Regions from separate parts of the Peribacillus sedimenti genome, predicted to be linked through region 3. Evidence: predicted binding sites of a transcription regulator. Region 3 holds the regulator's gene; each other region holds the start of a gene.
What was found. Region 3 encodes LexA, which represses DNA repair genes until DNA is damaged. Its sites were predicted from a motif close to CGAACATATGTTCG; they were not measured.
Positions count from the first base shown of each region.

Region 1: addB (helicase-exonuclease AddAB subunit AddB) is a predicted target of LexA. The motif match lies at 4,069-4,082, and genes of this name have one in related genera.
Region 2: parE (DNA topoisomerase IV subunit B) is a predicted target of LexA. The motif match lies at 3,730-3,743, and genes of this name have one in related genera.

Region 1 is NZ_CP143547.1:1,098,145-1,104,229, reverse strand. It holds gene addA (helicase-exonuclease AddAB subunit AddA) at 1-289, opposite strand, end outside; gene addB (helicase-exonuclease AddAB subunit AddB) at 286-3,783, opposite strand; gene lepB (signal peptidase I) at 4,190-4,756, opposite strand; gene V1500_RS05615 (TVP38/TMEM64 family protein) at 4,781-5,392, opposite strand; gene V1500_RS05610 (hypothetical protein) at 5,710-6,084, shown strand.
Region 2 is NZ_CP143547.1:2,319,152-2,325,236, reverse strand. It holds gene parC (DNA topoisomerase IV subunit A) at 1-1,547, opposite strand, end outside; gene parE (DNA topoisomerase IV subunit B) at 1,549-3,522, opposite strand; gene V1500_RS11475 (CoA-binding protein) at 3,988-4,401, opposite strand; gene plsY (glycerol-3-phosphate 1-O-acyltransferase PlsY) at 4,674-5,261, shown strand; gene V1500_RS11465 (hypothetical protein) at 5,353-5,493, opposite strand; gene V1500_RS11460 (YycC family protein) at 5,943-6,085, shown strand, end outside.
Region 3 is NZ_CP143547.1:2,174,971-2,181,055, reverse strand. It holds gene V1500_RS10700 (recombinase family protein) at 1-157, opposite strand, end outside; gene V1500_RS10695 (LysM peptidoglycan-binding domain-containing protein) at 171-482, opposite strand; gene lexA (transcriptional repressor LexA) at 645-1,268, shown strand; tRNA gene V1500_RS10685 (tRNA-Arg) at 2,048-2,121, shown strand; gene V1500_RS10680 (hypothetical protein) at 2,379-2,522, opposite strand; gene V1500_RS10675 (MaoC/PaaZ C-terminal domain-containing protein) at 3,116-3,520, opposite strand; gene V1500_RS10670 (MaoC family dehydratase N-terminal domain-containing protein) at 3,517-3,969, opposite strand; gene fabG (3-oxoacyl-ACP reductase FabG) at 3,990-4,754, opposite strand; gene V1500_RS10660 (acyl-CoA dehydrogenase family protein) at 4,797-5,975, opposite strand.

The DNA of each region.
Region 1 (6,085 bases), 1.1 Mb from region 3:
GCTGTGAGCCCGGATCGGCATTGATCGCCTCTTCCAAAGCCTGGCCGATTCTATGCTTCATCTCTGCTGCAGACGCATTTGTGAACGTTACGACCAACAGTTCATCCACATCTATTGGATCCTCTTCGGACAGGATTTTTTGGATAATGCGCGTTACCAGTACGGCTGTCTTACCCGAACCGGCCGCCGCTGCCACAAGGATGTCCTGGTCCTTGGCCCAGATGGCCTTCCATTGGTCATCCGTCCAGGTAGCATCCGTTGGTTTAGCCGGAATAATGGTTTTACTCATGACTTGACTGCCTCCGCTCTCAAAATTTCCAAAATATCATTCTGTTTTTTAGGTGACAGGTTTTTAAATTGATTTTCTTCCAGCGATTGATCGAACTGGCAGACTGATTTATAAGAACAAAAGGTGCACGGTGTCTTTTCCTTCAGCTTAAATGGCGTGATGTCCACATTGCCATCTACAATGGCGTCCCCTGCTCTTTGATAGGCATCTCTCACATGATTTTTCAGCAGTGCGAACTCGTCCTTGCTGGCAATCTGGGAGCTAGCCTGAAGGCTGCCATCCTTTTTAAAGCCGGCTGGAATGATATCCGAAGAATTATTCTTGTCACGTTCCAACCCATTGTCCATTAACCCGATAACATCCGGTTCGCCAAGAATGAGGCCTTTCATTTTAAAGCTTTTATAAATGGCCTTCTCGATTTCATCCATGCCAATTAAGCCATTAGAGTTCACAATAGGATTATGGACATGGAAGTATAGCACACCAGCCGGCAATGCTTCCTTGCCGACAAGGGATTGTGAATGAGTGATGACAATGTCCAGATAGGTGAGCATCTGAAGTGCCAAACCATAGTATACTTCACTGACATTCAAATCCTTTTCACTCGACTTGTAATCCAATACTCTAAGATATACTCCGCCATCTTGCTCGGCTTGATCAACACGGTCAATGCGTCCGATAAGCTCCATTTTTGTCCCGTTTTTCAATGTAAAGGTGAGCGGAGGGAGCTGGCCGTCTTTCCCGAAGCCCAATTCCAATCCAATTGGAGAAAATCCGCTTGCCTTAGCATGTTCGCTCAGCACCATGGATGCCCTTGCAATGACATTCTCCAATTTTCTTTTTAGGTAATGGTGGCGGTTCGTGCTTAAGAGAATCTGGTTCTGCAACTTCGGCGCAAGCTGTTCGACTGCTTCCTTTGCAAGCACCATACATTGGTCTTTTGTCAACGAGGACCAGGCTATCTTATTTTGATGTAAATAGTCCGAAATAAGCTTTAATGCGCCGTGGAACATTTCACCTATATCCGGTGCATCCAGCCGGAATATTTTACGATCCTGCAGCTTTAAGCCATGGGCTACAAAATGAGAAAATGGACAACTATTGAACATTTCCATCCTGGATACACTCGCCAGTATATGGTCTCCATATAATTTCTTGCTTGTATCCTGTGATAGCTGCTTCGTCTGATTCTGGTAAAAGAGGCTGGACAATACACGGGCCGCTGTAGCTTTGTACCGGTCATCATCCATATATGCGTTATACACATCCCACCATAGAGGGTGAATTGGATAATTTCGTTTCTTCAGCTGCAGCTGTGCAGCTAAATAGGATAGTGCCACATCATAATTGGCAGCAAAATGAACCTGCTGTTCTGCCGGCAAGTCTGATGGATCGCCCATATACACGAATTCCGCGGCGTTTGGCAGTACCTCACAAACACGCTTGATATACGTTGACGGAATCAGAGTCTTTCCTTCTTCGTCAGCAAGAGGATACGAAAGATACAATTTTGTAGAAGGAGTAGTAAACGCCTTATAGGCAGTAAACTCTTCGTCAAGCAGCCTTGTACGGGAATCAGGTGCCACCTCAAACCCTTCTTTTAAGAGACTATTCCTGTCGTTATCGGATAATATCCCGTCCGAGGCAGCTCTTCCGGGCAAGACCCCCTCATTCAGGCCAATCACAAATGCCGCCTTGACATCATCCAGGCGAGACAAGTCCAAATTGGCAATGAGTACCTGGTCTATCGCAGGAGGAACCAGCGAAAATGTCAATGACTCCAATCCGGTCTCTATGATGGTTTGAAAGGTCCTTAGCGTTATCTTTTCTCCGCTGAGCATTTCTACAAACTGATCCAGAAGGCCAATTACCGCATCCCATGACTGCTCATGCTCCCTGGCTAAAACCAAATCTCCTTCGTCTTCAGCCTGGAGCTTCAGCTTGTCCAATTTTTCCGGTACATGCAGCTCTTCAAGGTACAGGTATAGCGCTTCACAAAACTCCCGTCCACTCACCGCACGCTTTAATCTGCGGGATAGACGCATAATGGGTTCACTGAACATCTGTTTAAGGTCGTTAACTTCATCCTCCATGCGCCTCTCCTGCTCTGTCTGGGCCCGTTCCACAAGCTCAAGCCCCCTGATGCGCCTGTATCCCCATCGCTCTTTGGAAGACCACTTATTCCCTGATATCCCCCTTGAAAGAACATAGTTTTCAAAGCGGTCTACCTGCTGTCTCACTTTACTTGCATTCCGATTGATTGGATAAAGCAGCTCCGTTTTAATCGCACGAAAAACAGGCTCATACCGCCAATTGGTCAGAAGAATCTCAAGGGTTGATCTAATCAACTCTATCAGCGGATGATTCAGCATAGAGCGTTTCGCATCAATGAATATAGGAATCTGATAATCTTTGAATATTGTACGGATATTATCATGATAAGCCTCGCCGTTTCGCAGCAGGATGGCAATGTCGCGCCAGCGGTAGCCTTCATCCCTGACAAGCTGCAGAATATGGCGTGCTATCCCTTCTATCTCAGCCCTTCTATTGACCGCAGGAGAAATCGTCACATCAGTTGCTCCATCAAATTTCCTGGCGGGCCTTATGTTGAAATTAGTTTCCAGATGGTCCAGGCTTTTGCTTTGTTCAAACCGGGGTTTTTCCTGCAGGATGATATCCTCGTCCCGACTAATTACCAGCCTTTCCGCCGCTGTATAAACGCTGTGATACATGGTTCCGGTCTGGCGGAATAAGTTTAAAGGGTCCGGAGGGTGGGTTTTGTAGGGCTGGTCCAGCGTCAAGGATATTGTCACATTCTTGGCACGTTTCATTAATTCTTCAACGATCATCAGCTCCTGAGGAGTAATGCTGTAGAATCCGTCTATATAAATATCGGCCGAAGCAATATACGGGGAGTCAGCCATCTTTTCCACAAGAAGCCTGAAATAATCTTCCGAATCAAGGTACTTGCCGATAAGCTCATCTTCAAATGCTTGATAAATGACTTCCAGGTCATTCAATTTATCCTGGAGCCCTTCGTCCGATTCACCAGGATTATCTTTGTTCTGTTCCCTAAGCTGCTCGGGGGTTATGCAATACCTTTTAAATTCGGTGAGCATTTCCTCCAGCTGGGCAATGAAGCCCTGTTTTTCAGCGGAACGCCTGAACATCTTCAGGTCACCCTTCTTTTCTTCCATGATTTTCCGGATAAGCATATTAACGCCGACACTGTCCAGATGCATTCGGCTCATACCGCCTGTTTCCTGCAGCACGCGCCAGGCAAGCCGTGTGAAGCTGTACACCTGTGTACGGATCATTCCCGCAAGACCGGGGCTAGTTATTAATTTATATTCAGATAAAAATGTCATCTGCTCGGGAACTAGATAAATGATTGGATTTCCATCAGGATTTTCATCAAGCCTTGTACGGATCTCATCCAATATAGTGGACGTTTTTCCTGTTCCTGACCTGCCCAGTAAAAAACGCAGCGACATAAAACTCCTCCTCTTGTAAAACAGGCACAGGCCAATTAAGGTTAATCAAGTACTGTACTGCCTGTAATTTCATTTTACAACTGTTACAGTTGTTACTTTTCCAGTGGTTTTTGACTAATTTCTATCATACCAGAAACCTGAACGTTTTTTTAAAAGGGCAGCCGTTAATTAATGGAATCCTCCCTTCCATATTCCAATGTTGCCAAAGGAAAAAGACATTGGTTCACCAATGCCTTCAAAGATTGTAATAATAACTTAATTTTACCTTAATTTTGCAAAAAAGTACAATCGTATGTTCGTATAAAAACACGATTGCTCGTTGACATTCAAACTAAAAAAGACCTCACATTTAGGGAAACACCTCACGCCGATACAGCATACAGCCGGCTTATCCCCTGTCAATTTATTATTTTTCCTTGACAAAATCAACATTGAAGTCTTCGATGGGCCAGTATCTGACATCGACCTTTCCTACTACCTTGCTTATTGGAATAAATCCAAAATGTCGGCTATCCATGCTTCCCAAACGATTATCTCCCAGTACGAACAGTTTCCCATTTGGAACGGTTTTGGAGTCCGTCAATTCCCCTAATGTAAAATCTCCTGTAAGACGCTGCCCTGGGAAAGGTTGTTTATATCCCGTTAAATATGGCTCCTGATATTTACGGCCATTTATATACAAGTTATCGTCTTTATAAACGATGTCGTCTCCCGGAAGGCCGATCACCCGCTTTACATAATCCTCTTGATCTGTCGCATGAAAAACAATGATATCAAAACGATGGATATCGGCTATCTGATAACCAATCTTATTTACTACCAGCCTGTTGCCATCCTGAAGGGTAGGCTGCATAGATTGGCCTTCCACTTCATAGCTGGAAAAGAAAAAGGTCCGAATCAGGAAGAACAAAACTAATACCGTGATGCCAGCCTTCAACCAATCCTTAAAAGAGTTTTTATGATCAGCTGCCATTCTTCATCCCCCATCAAAGCTTTACTAACCATTTTCTCTCTTTACCGCTCTATTTAATCTTACTTCTATTCTTTTTCCTGCATACCAAAGAATAAAAATAATAACAATGACAATAACTGTTCTTATTGGCTGTCTTACTAACGAGACAATGTCATATCCTATAAAACTGATAATGAAGATCATCACCATTTTTCCCGCTCCTGTTGCGAGGCCATATTGAAGCGGGCTGATTTTTGAAAGGCCGGCAACAACATTTACGATTGCAGATGGAGTAAATGGAAAACAGAGGAGCAGGAATAATGGTCCAAAACCATGCCTGTCCACCCAATCCATTAGTTTTTGAACCTGCTTGTGCTTATGCAGGAATCTTAGCATTCGACGCTGGCCATATCTACGGAAGATAAAAAATACGAGCATAGATCCAGTAACTGCCCCGGCCCACGATATTAAAAAACCAAGCCAGAGCCCGAAAGCACTGGCATTTGCCAGTACAAATACGACCAGCGGCAGAAACGGCAAAAAGGCCTCCAGCATAGGCAGCAATAACCCAGGAAGCAGGCCTAACGAACGGTATTCTTTTATTAAATCTAATATATTTTCCAGAGTAAGCCACTCGCGAATTGTATCAAAATCCATTTTTTTCTCCTTAGCCATACACCGCAGCAGACAATGATCTATCACCGGTGGAATGATATGATGGGTAACTTCTAACTTAGATATATCATGTTCCCTCGAAATTGCAAGTATTATACGAGTATTTACATAAAATATACTCTAAACCGTTCCCTATTGGAGTCTTTTTTACACTTATTTTTGCAATTTCATAAATCCGCTTGATTCCTTCGAATTTATTTATTACGATAAATGCGAACAAGTGTTCTTTTCGTACACAGTTTCATATACATACATATAGAGTGTTTTATGTTCGCTTAGGCCAGAAAGGAGCTAGACCCATGACCCGAATTCCGGAGCATGACAGAAATATCATAGAGCAGGCCATCTATCTTCCGATGGTAGCCACAATCTTAAATAGGGATCTCACAGTCATCAAACAAAGTCCATTCAAGCTTCCCCAGCCTTATATCGATTTGGTGGAGGAAGCATTAAAAATTGTACAAAGGGAGCTGGCGGAAGTAAGGCAATATCTCAGAAAAGAAAATATAAAGGTCAGCGAACTTAAGCGTGATGATGCTTTTACAATGTACAGTTTTCTCTATCATGGCTATGAAGAACACCACAATTATTTCAATCCAAGGCTTCGGAACCGAGTTGAAGAGCTTTTGGCCTTTTACCTTTATAAACGACTTCTGCAGGAAACACCGACATAAA
Region 2 (6,085 bases), 140 kb from region 3:
TTCACATACCCTTCCTTGGTTACGGTAACTACCACATCTTCACTGGCAACGAGTACTTCAAGATTAATTTTGATTTCTTCAATCTCGTCTTCAATTTTCGAACGGCGTGGATCGTTGTAATCCCTTTTCACCTGTCTCAGCTCTTTTTTTATCACTGAAAGCAACGCTCTTTCACTTTCCAGGATCCTTGTAAGCTCTTCAATTTTCTTGTGCAATTCCTCGGCTTCCTGTTGGAGCGCTGTTATATCCGTGTTGGTCAGACGGTATAGCTGCAAAGAAACGATGGCTTCTGCCTGAGGCTCCGTAAATTGGAACTTGGCTATCAAATTGTCCTTTGCATCCCTTTTATCCTTTGAAGCTCGAATGGTAGCAATGACTTCATCGAGGATGGATAAAGCCTTCATCAGTCCGTCTACAATATGAGCTCTATCACGTGCTTTTTGTAGCTCATAACGCGAGCGGTTGATAATGACCTGCCTGCGGTGATCGATGAAGGCATCCAGCATTTTTGGAAGGGTCATCAGGGTTGGACGCTTCTTGTAGATCGCAACCATATTGAAATTATAAGTAATCTGCAAGTCGGAATTTTTATATAAATAGTGTAATACCCCGTTTGCATCTGCTTCTTTTTTCAGTTCAATCACCACCCGAAGGCCCGTCCGATCGGTTTCGTCCCTTACTTCGGCGATTCCTTCAACTTTGCGGTCGATCTTGAATTCATCTATCTTTCTTACAAGGTTAGCCTTATTCACTTCATATGGAATCTCAGTGACTACTATCTGCTGTTTTCCACCGCGAATCTCTTCGATTTCAGCTTTGCCCCGGATAATGATTTTTCCCTTTCCAGTTTCATAGGCTTTTTTGATGCCTTCTATGCCCTGGATAATGCCACCTGTCGGAAAATCTGGCCCTTTAATTACTGTCATCAAATCGTCGACAGTCGCATCAGGTTTGTCTATTTTCAAGATGGCAGCATCAATCACCTCACCCAATTGATGCGGTGGAATTTCCGTTGCATAACCCGCAGAAATCCCAGTAGAGCCGTTCACCAGCAGGTTCGGATATATAGCAGGCAAAACAACCGGTTCATTGGAGGTATCGTCAAAGTTCGGAACAAAATCTACCGTCCTTTTATCGATATCTTTGAGCAATTCTGAAGCAATGGCAGATAGCCTCGCTTCGGTATAACGCATGGCAGCAGGAGGATCCCCGTCGATACTTCCGTTATTGCCGTGCATTTCTATCATGATATTCCTAAGCTTCCAGTCCTGGCTCATGCGCACCATGGCTTCGTAAACAGACGAATCGCCATGGGGATGATAATTACCAATTACATTCCCGACTGTCTTGGCAGCTTTGCGGAAGTTCTTTTCGTGTGTATTCCCTTCGACATGCATGGCATATAAAATCCGCCGCTGAACTGGCTTTAATCCATCCCGTGCATCAGGAAGGGCGCGGTCCTGGATAATATATTTACTGTAACGGCCAAAACGGTCGCCAATAACCTCTTCAAGAGGCAAATCCCTATATTTTTCTAAAGATGACATCTTATTTGACCTCCTCTGTAACCGATATATTTTCATTATCTAAAATATTCGATTCCTCTTCGAGACCAAACGCTACATTCGACTCAATCCACTTACGACGCGGTTCTACTTTGTCCCCCATCAGGGTTGTAACACGTCTTTCGGCCCGTGCGCCATCATCGATCTTGACACGGATCAACGTCCTGGTCTCAGGGTTCATCGTAGTCTCCCAGAGCTGGTCCGCATTCATTTCCCCCAGTCCTTTATAACGCTGAAGGATATACCCTTTGCCGACTTTTTTGATAGCTCCCTGGAGTTCGTCATCGCTCCATGCGTATTCAATGACTTCTTTCTTGCCTGTACCTTTGCTTACTTTATATAACGGCGGCAATGCGATATAAATCTTGCCGGCCTCAATCAACGGCTTCATGTAACGGTAAAAGAAGGTTAATAACAGGACTTGGATATGGGCGCCATCTGTATCCGCATCAGTCATAATAATAATCTTGTCATAATTGGCATCATCCACAACAAACTCTGGCCCTACACCGGCGCCGATCGCATGGATAATGGTATTGATTTCTTCATTTTTGAAGATATCCTGCAGCTTGGCCTTTTCTGTATTTATTACCTTGCCCCTTAGCGGCAGCACTGCCTGGAATCTGCGGTCACGCCCTTGCTTAGCTGACCCACCTGCGGAATCGCCCTCTACCAGGTATAATTCATTCTTTTGTGGATTTCTGGATTGTGCCGGGGTCAGTTTCCCTGAGAGAACAGCCTCTGATTTCTTCCTCTTCTTTCCACTTCTTGCGTCTTCCCTTGCTTTGCGTGCTGCTTCCCGGGCCTGGAAGGCTTTAATTGCTTTCTTTATTAAAAGAGAGCTTGTATTTGGGTTCTCCTCAAAGAAATACGCCAAATGCTCTGAAACGATGGCATCGACTGCCGACCTTGCCTCACTTGTGCCAAGCTTGCTCTTGGTCTGTCCTTCAAACTGGAGAAATTCCTCAGGAATCCTGACGGAGATGATGGCTGATAATCCTTCCCGAATGTCAGACCCCTCCAGGTTTTTATCCTTTTCCTTCAATAGGCCAGTCTTTCTAGCATAGTCGTTAAACGCCCGCGTCATTGCTGTTTTTGCACCAACTTCATGAGTTCCGCCATCCTTGGTCCTGACATTATTCACAAAGCTTAACACATTTTCCGAATATCCATCATTGAACTGAAAAGCAAAATCCACTTCAAGGCCATTTTGCTGTCCATCAAAACTGATTACAGAATGGAGTGTATCTTTTTCCTCATTTAAATATTGAACAAAGGCTTCGATGCCGTTTTCATAATGGAAAATATCATGCTGGTCATATCGTTCATCTATCAATTCAATCTTCATGCCTTTTAGCAGGAAAGCTGATTCCCGTAATCTTTCGGACAACGTATCATAATTAAACGTGGTAACAGAAAAAATAGATGCATCCGGCTTGAAGTGAATTTTTGTGCCGGTCTGATTCGTCTTCCCTAATTTTTCTAATGTGGTTTGAGGCTTGCCTCCCTCAGCAAATCTTTGTTCATAAATAAAGCCGTCTCTTTTTATGGTTACGACGAGCGATTCCGATAGGGCGTTTACGACCGATGCACCTACCCCATGCAGCCCTCCGCTTGTCTTATAGCCCCCCTGGCCGAATTTTCCGCCGGCGTGAAGAACAGTCAAGATGATTTCCGGAGTTGGCTTGCCCATTTTGTGCATTCCGGTAGGCATACCCCTGCCTTTATCAGTCACGCTCACGCTATTGTCTTTATGGATCTTGACGATAATGTGGTCCCCATGCCCCGCCAAAGCTTCGTCCACGGAGTTATCTACAATCTCATATACAAGATGATGCAGGCCTCTCGCATCTGTGCTGCCTATGTACATCCCCGGCCGTTTCCTTACTGCCTCAAGGCCTTCCAGTACCTGAATCGCATCATCGTTATATTCGATTGTTTTTACGTTTCTTGCCACAGATATTCCCCTTTCGTTGCAAAACACAATTGCCTCGCCCTACCAATCAGGGCAGGGCTCCAACGCTCGCAGCAGCAAATTAAGATGCTTCTGGCGTTCTGTTTTAAACACTTTAAGCAAAGTCTTATAAATCCTTTTTTAAAAATTAGAATTAACAATCATATTTATTCACTCTTACTAAGATAAGTATAATCAATTTATCCAGAAAGAACAAATGTTCGATTGATTTTCATACTTTTGCCGTATTTCTACGTTTATTTTTTGTGTCTCTTTATAGTATTGGTCTATGACTTATTGTAGCGATATTTTTTTATTTGGCAAATACGCATTTTAAAAATCCATTCATTTCGCTCATATTTGAGGTCTTTTTAACAAATAACGGAGAATCCTTAATCGAATTTCACTAAAACAAAACTTCTTCAGAGACCGTAAAAAAACAGGAGCGTGTTTGCTCCTGCGTGCCGTTTATTTTGTAAGTGCATGCTCGACTTTAATGCATCTGTCCATGACAACTGTGTAGCCCTTATTTTTCAAAAATTGATATGCTTCTTCGTTTTCGAGCCCCAGCTGTGCCCAAAAAACATCTGCATCTACTTCGGAAAATTCCTTCGCAACCTCCATTAAATATTCAGATCGGCGGAATACATTGACAATATCAATATGGCCTTCTATTTCCTTTAGCGATGAAACAGCCCTTACTCCCAGCACTTCATCAACCGCAGGGTTAACAGGTATAATATCATAACCGCTATCCTGCATCGCCTTTGAAACCATGTAAGAAGTGCGGTCCGGATTATCCGAAAGTCCTACCACTGCTACTCTTTTGGCTTTTTTTAAGATTTCCCCTAATTCCTGCCTGGGCGGATATTCCAATACCATTTTAATCAGCTCCTCATATTTGATGTTTACTATTACATCCAAAAATTTTCCGCATTGTCATTGTAGCCATGTATTACTATTTTACATTTATATGTTTAAAAACCCAAACCAAGTGATTTTTCATCCATGCACATTGTTTTTACACATGACAAATAAAGACATGGTTTTTTTTTATTTACATGATAAAATAAAATAACACTCCGAACGTATTTCTGAGCAGTGTCCATACATAATGATTCAGATTTAACATAGACGGGAAAGGGCAATTTTATATGATGATCATTCTTACATTATTGCTGGCTTATCTGGCCGGCTCCATACCTTCTGGGTTGATTATTGGGAAAGTATTTTATAAAACCGATATACGGGAACACGGCAGCAAAAATCTCGGAGCAACTAATACCTTTCGCACACTGGGTGTAAAAGCTGGTCTGGTGGTAACTGTCATGGACATATTGAAGGGGACATTAGCTACCAGCCTGCCGGTTTTGCTCGATGTGGACATACACCTTCTGCTTGCTGGTGTACTGGCGGTTATAGGGCATATGTACCCCGTATTTGCAGGCTTCCGCGGCGGAAAAGCTGTAGCTACATCAGGAGGAATTCTTCTGGCGTATGCCCCTCTTTTATTTTTCTTGCTTGTTGCGATATTCTTTCTGTCTTTATATCTGACAAAGTATGTATCCTTATCCTCCATGGTCGCAGCGGTTGTTGCTTTAGTGTTTGCCCTGGTTACAAGGAATCATGATATCCCGCTGATTATTGTACTATCTATTCTGGCGATATTCATATTTTACCGGCACAGAGCTAACATAAAGAGGATTATTGATAAAACGGAACCTAAAATTAAATGGCTCTAATTTATGTTCTATTGTTTTTATGTTTATTATAGGACAATAACAGGACTGTCCTCCCCGGCCAGTCCTGTTTTTATTATGTTTAGCAACCTGTTCAGTCTTTGACTAACGAGAATTTTCTTTTGCCATATAAATCCCTTACCACATCTATTGTTGCGTTTTCGAAATGCGGCATATCCTGTTCATGGATCAGGATATCAATATCCTCGAATTTTTGAATTATATCTTTTTGCAATGGCTTCTCATCCAGAGAAAGCTTTAACTGGGGACCCCCTCAGCCAATCCCCATCGTTACCCGCAAATAGAGCTTTTCTCCCGGGCCTTGCTCCTCTTGGAGAATGGAGTTGATTTTATCATAGGCAATCGAAGTCATCTTTAGCATAGTGATTTCCCACCCTTCTTATATGTTTATTCTTATGTTCCATTACCCTCCATACACACTTGGTAACATATAAAAAATAGCAAACTACTATCTGTACTTCAAATCATATACTTCTTCGTTTAACTCCCAATCCGGCCTTATTGATCGCAATGATCTACAAATAGGTTTTGAAGCCGAGTAATATGAACTTCCCAGATTTTTCTTCCGCTACTTACAAATAGTCGTTATAATCTCGAAATAAGTCTTGTCAAAAAAGTATGGTATATTATTAATAGAAAGAATAAGCTAAGGAGAACATTTGAATGGGACCATTGAAAATATCTGCAGAAACGGCACTTATATTATCTGAGACACTCAAATTGCCTTTAGAGCAAATTATGCATATGCCTCAGCATATCCTGCTTGCCAAAATGGCTGAAGCGCAGAAATCAGGCAATAATATGAA
Region 3 (6,085 bases):
GGTTTAGCTCATATCCGCTGGCCTGCTCCTTGATAAGCTGTACTATTTCAAAACCCAATCTGTCTGCCAGGCCCCTTAATTCTTCTGCTTGCCTGGAAAGTGAGGTTTCCTGGGCCTCCTTATCAGTACTGACCCGGCAATATATAATAGCCTTCATTGTCGTCAATCCTTTACTGTTCACTTGCAAGATTGGTGACATCCTGATTCTTTTTTACCGGAATAACGATTTCTGTGCCTGGCTGCAGGTCTTCAGGATCCAGATCATTATGCCTCGCTACCCAATCAATGAATCCTTTCTTTGATGCATCTTGCTGCTGGTATTGTTCTGCTAAATTCCAAAGTGTATCACCTGATGTAACTTTAACGGTTATGTATTGATCACTTTCTTTTTTATTTGTGTCTAACGAAAAAAGCAAAGTCAATAAAAAGACGACGGATAATAACATTATAGTATACGTATTTTTTTTATAGAAATTTTTCATTTCTCGCATCCCCTTTTACCCCAGAATGTTTGTTCGATTCATATACACAGTATAATCCGAACGTTTGTTTCGTGTCAACACAATATTCGAACTTATGTTTGTATATTATATGCTTGGATGATATAATGAAAAAAAAGGAATTTAAAAGAGGTGCTTGAAAACATGACGAAACTGTCAAAGCGTCAGCAGGATATATTGGGATATATAAAAGAGGAAGTACGCAAAAAAGGCTATCCCCCATCTGTCAGGGAAATAGGAGAAGCAGTTGGCCTGGCATCTAGTTCCACTGTACATGGGCATCTTTCACGACTGGAAACTATGGGATTAATCAGGCGAGATGCCACAAAGCCGAGAGCAATAGAAGTATTGGATATGAACGACACCCCTCCTATCCCGCAAAATAATGTTATCAACGTACCATTGTTAGGTAAGGTAACAGCCGGATTGCCAATTACCGCTATCGAGAACGTTGAAGAATACTTTCCGCTGCCTGAAAACATGGCTGCTCACGATGAACAGGTATTTATGCTTGAAATTATGGGAGAAAGTATGATTGAGGCTGGTATATTGGACGGAGACTATGTAATTGTGAAACAGCAAAGCACCGCAAATAACGGGGATATTGTCGTTGCTATGACGGAAGATGATGAAGCAACTGTTAAACGTTTCTTCAAGGACAAGGATTATATTCGGCTGCAGCCAGAAAATTCAACAATGGATCCCATTATATTGCGAAATGTAACGATTCTAGGTAAAGTTATAGGATTATATAGACAAATTCATTAAAAGCGCAAACAAGCGCTTTTTTTGTTTGATCTTGTTTTACAGAAGATAATAGATTCATATAATCCACTAGAAAAGCTGTAAAGGTCGGCATCAATCTGATAAAAATCGCTGTTATCTACTCGTGATTGGAAATGCATTGGGCATGTATATGTCAAACTTCCATAAATTTCAGTATGCTGCCGCCTATGCACACATTAACTTATTGGGTTGGGCTTCACTTTGCCCTTATTGGGTTTATTTCTTATTCCTTCTTGCCGCTGCTGATCATGTTCTCGTCAAAATGAATTTCTGGCTATACAATATCTGTTTGCCTATAATGATGCTCGTACTTATATTATTGAAATCAGGAAATACTTTTTGAACCGGTCATAGCTGAAGGACATTTAACAAATCTTGGGATACTATATTTTACAATCCACGTTTTAAAGAATATGAAGGAGAATAAATGCTGCTGGAATAAGAATCTTAGATGAAGAATTCGAAATGTAATGGGTTAAGTGCCAACAACAGACTGTATGCAATTACGTAACTGGCATAAAGAGTTGTTTTTACTATGTTACGCAGCTGCCTATTTACTCGGATATCGATTTCTATGGGACATCTGCGTTCTCCTTCCCTTCAAGGATCCGCCATTTATTTTTCTCCCATGCCTGTTATCTTCTATAAAAAGGATTAAATATTATTCGAAAAAAATTATTAAAAGGGTTGACTTGGACAAATTAAAATTATACAATTACTATTGTCTTCAGTTTGATGATTTATTTTATCGAGTCATACATGTCCCAGTAGCTCAGCAGGATAGAGCAACAGTTTCCTAAACTGTAGGTCGGAGGTTCGAATCCTTTCTGGGACGTTATAACAAAGAGCACAGCCTGCCACATTTAATGTGGCAGGCTGTGCTCTTTTACATAGAATTAAAATGCATATAACAGCAAGTTGGCACTTGCAAAGGTGCTAGCCATTCGTCAACCCATATAAACAAAATGCTTATTATTTACTAATTCATTTTACAGACAAAGAAGTGTTCTTCTGATTACACATCGATCCTATAAAATATGCAGCTGATGTTCACATGCATGTGAGCGGTGCAATCGGAAGTCCTGCCTATTGTTAAATCCGTTCTGAAGCACTGCCTTTCCATTCTTCACCACGGTTAGTTTCTGATGTCGGCATGTTTTCGACTCCTGGAACCGCTGATTTTCTTTGATTTTTCTCGGTTTGTCTCTCATGCGGCTTTTCCTGTTGTTTTGACATAATAACCTCCTTGTCGTTAACTGTTATCATATTATCTGCTGACATTTCATTTTTAATCTAAGGTATTGTTATTTAAGGAAATTACAAAAGGTGGAACTATTTTCAATCTTAACTGTTCATTGGCAGCAGCAGAATTCAACTTATACGTAATTTGTTCCCATACTTCTCTTTCTCCTGCACTCACCTTTATAATTTTAAGTCTGAACTTATATTCCGATTCTTTTATACTCTAATCATCCTGTTAGAAATGATGGCTCCTTCGATTTAAATAGATATCAATTTCATGGGTGATCTGCGCTTAGTCATACCTAACTTACAATCGAATCCAAAAAAAAGACCGGTGCCTTTTCCAGGGGCAACCGGTCACCAAATGAGTAAAAAGAAAGCAACCAAAGCAATAAGATTGCTTTCTATGAAAAAGCTTAACTTATTTTGTCGATTTTTGTCGATGGGTAATATTAATCAAAACTTCTTACTTTTGTTATGGTACATCCGTATGAGTGTACAAAAAATCAATATAGCTAGTTTTTGCATCTTACAATTCCAGCATAAATTTTGAATACCCTGTACATATGTACAGGGTGTCAACGGTCTTAATTTGAATATGAAGTGAAAATTACCTCACCCTTGATGACTTCCTTACCGTCTTGGTTACAAGCGGCTGCTGTAAAATGTAATTTGTCATTATCCTTATTTCTTAACACGGCCTTTATTGTAATGACATCATTTAAAAATACCATTCCTTTAAATCTGATCCGATATTCCTGGATATACCCTTCTTCATAAAAGGGTGTAAAAAGCTTGGCTAGATTTCCCATTGTCCACATACCATGGGCAATGATACCTGGCAATCCAGCCCTCCTTGCTTCCTCGTCTATCGTGTGAATCGGATTATAATCTCCTGAAGCTCCAGCATATTTGATTAAATCAATCCTTGAAACAGGGGCTAGTTCAATTTCATCAAGAGCATCCCCAATTTGTATTTCGGCAAGTGTCATATGCCAATCAGCACCTTTCTCACAGCTTCTGTAATAATAACTGTTGATTTGGTGGAAAAAATCACTTTTCCTGAAAGGTCTTCACCAAAGCTCTCTAAAATAAGGAATCCCATATCACCTTGTGTACCGCTCTTTTCAAAGTAATCTGTTACTTGTGTATAACAGTAAATTTCTTCACCTACCAAAAGCGGCCTTTCAAAGTGATACGTTTGTTCACCATGAATTAGTCCCTTGTTTGGAAGCGATAAACCTTCTATAGTCCCGTAATCGAAAACTCTTGAAAAGGTTGTAGGAGCAATATTTTGCTTGTATCTAGAGTTCCTGCCTGTCTCTTCATCAAAATAGATAGGATGGAGATCTCCAATGGATTCCGCAAATTTTTTTACCGCTCCTCTTTCCACTGTATTCTTAACTTTTTTGGATTTTTTTCCAATGTGTTCTCTGAACAAATGAAACACCCCGCTTACTTTTAGTTTTTTGGGCCTCCTGCTACGTATATAACCTGTCCATTGACAAATGAAGACTTTTCATCGGCAAAGAATGCTACTGCATTGGCAATATCCTCTGGTTTCCCGCTTCGTCCTACCGGGATTTGACTAACGCTCGCATGAATGAGATCGTCAAAGGATATTCCAATCCGACTTGCCGTTTCCTTTGTCATTTCTGTTTCAATAAATCCCGGTGCAACTGAATTTGCAGTGATTCCATATTTTCCAAGTTCTATTGCAAGTGTCTTTGTAAACCCTTGAAGTCCCGCCTTTGCTGTTGCATAATTGGCCTGTCCTCTGTTGCCTAAAGCCGAAGTGGAGGAAATGCTGATAATTCTGCCATAGTTGTTTTCTACCATATATTTTTGTACAGCTCTCGCTGCATTGAATGAGCCCTTTAGATGAACATCCATTACTGTCTGCCAATCGTTGTCAGTCATTTTAAACAAGAGATTGTCACGTATTACTCCTGCATTATTTACAAGGATGTCCACTGACCCAAAAGTTTCATAAACTTCCTTAACTGCAGTTTCAACCTGCTCTGTATCTGAAACATTCGCAACCTTGGAATATATTTCATATCCTATGTCTCTCAATTCATTGGTTGTCCCGCTCAATGCTTCTTCATTTAAGTCTATAAACGCTACTTTTGCTCCTTCTTCTGCAAACATTTGGACGATTGCTTTTCCAATTCCTCTGCTACCCCCTGTTACAAATGCCACCTTGCCTTCAAATCTTCCAGCCATTGTTTGATCCTCCTAAGTTCGTTGAGATTAATTTGTTATGATTTATATAAATTGACCGACCTTGACATGGCCTTTCAACAGGTCGCGTGCGATAATCATACGCTGTATTTCATCCGTTCCATCATAGATTCTCCACAGCCTTGCTTCCCGGTACCAGCGTTCGATTGGAAGCTCACGGGTATAGCCCATACCCCCATGGATCTGGAGGACCCGGTCCACCACTCGATTGCCCATATTGGAGCCGTATAATTTAGCTATGGATGCCAGATGCCTATTGTCCTCTCCCTGATCTAACGTAAATGCTGCGTTAAGTACAAGCCATCTCGCTGCCTCAATTTCTACTGCTGAATCCGCTATTTGCCACTGAATCGCCTGGCGTTCTGCAATCGGCTTTCCGAAGGTGACCCTCTCCTTGGAATAATCAATAGCCATTTGCAGCAGTCTTTCCGCTGCACCAACCGCCCTTGCCCCTACAATCCATCTTGCAAAACCAATCCACTCAAGACCTAGCTTATACCCGCCATTTACTTCCCCAAGGATATTTTCTTCTGGAACACGCACATTATCAAAGACTAGCCCCGCAGGTCCCCATTCACCCATTGTGTGTATATATTCTGATTTCCAGCCCATATCACGGTCAACAATGAAGCATGTCACGCCATCCCTTCCGCCTGTTGCCTGGTGTTTTTCTTTATCGGTAATGGCAACAACCATGACAAAGTCAGCTTCATTCCCCCCGGTAATGAAGGTTTTTTCACCATTCAACACCCATTCATTACCGTCTTTCACAGCCGTCATTTTAATATTCCTTGTGTCTGACCCAGCACCTGGCTCAGTCATCGCAAAACATGATTTCTTCTCTCCTTGAATAGTTGGAATTAAGTATTTCTCCCTTTGTGCCTCGTTCGCATAGTAAAGAATGTTATCTGCTGACCCACCAAATGCAAACGGAACAAAGGTTTTTGAAACCTCCATCCACACGATCGCCATCATCATCTGGCCTAAATTGGCACCACCATATTCTTCGGGTGTGTTGATGCCCCAGAAGCCTGCTTCCTTTGCCTTTAGCTGAAGTTCTTTCAGCTTTCCTGCGGGAAGGCTGGGCCTTCCTTCCCTTTCATTTCTGAGTACTTCGTTTTCAAGCGGCATTAACTCTTTTTCTACAAATCTTCTAATTGTTTTTTGTACCATTTTCTGTTCTTCTGTCAGTCGTAAATACATGATTTTCACTCCATTGTTTTATTTTTGGAATATCAGTACCAACCAGTCAGTATGTAATTGCAGATATAATAGGGTTCCGATAACCGAAACCCTATTGGTCATCACTCCGC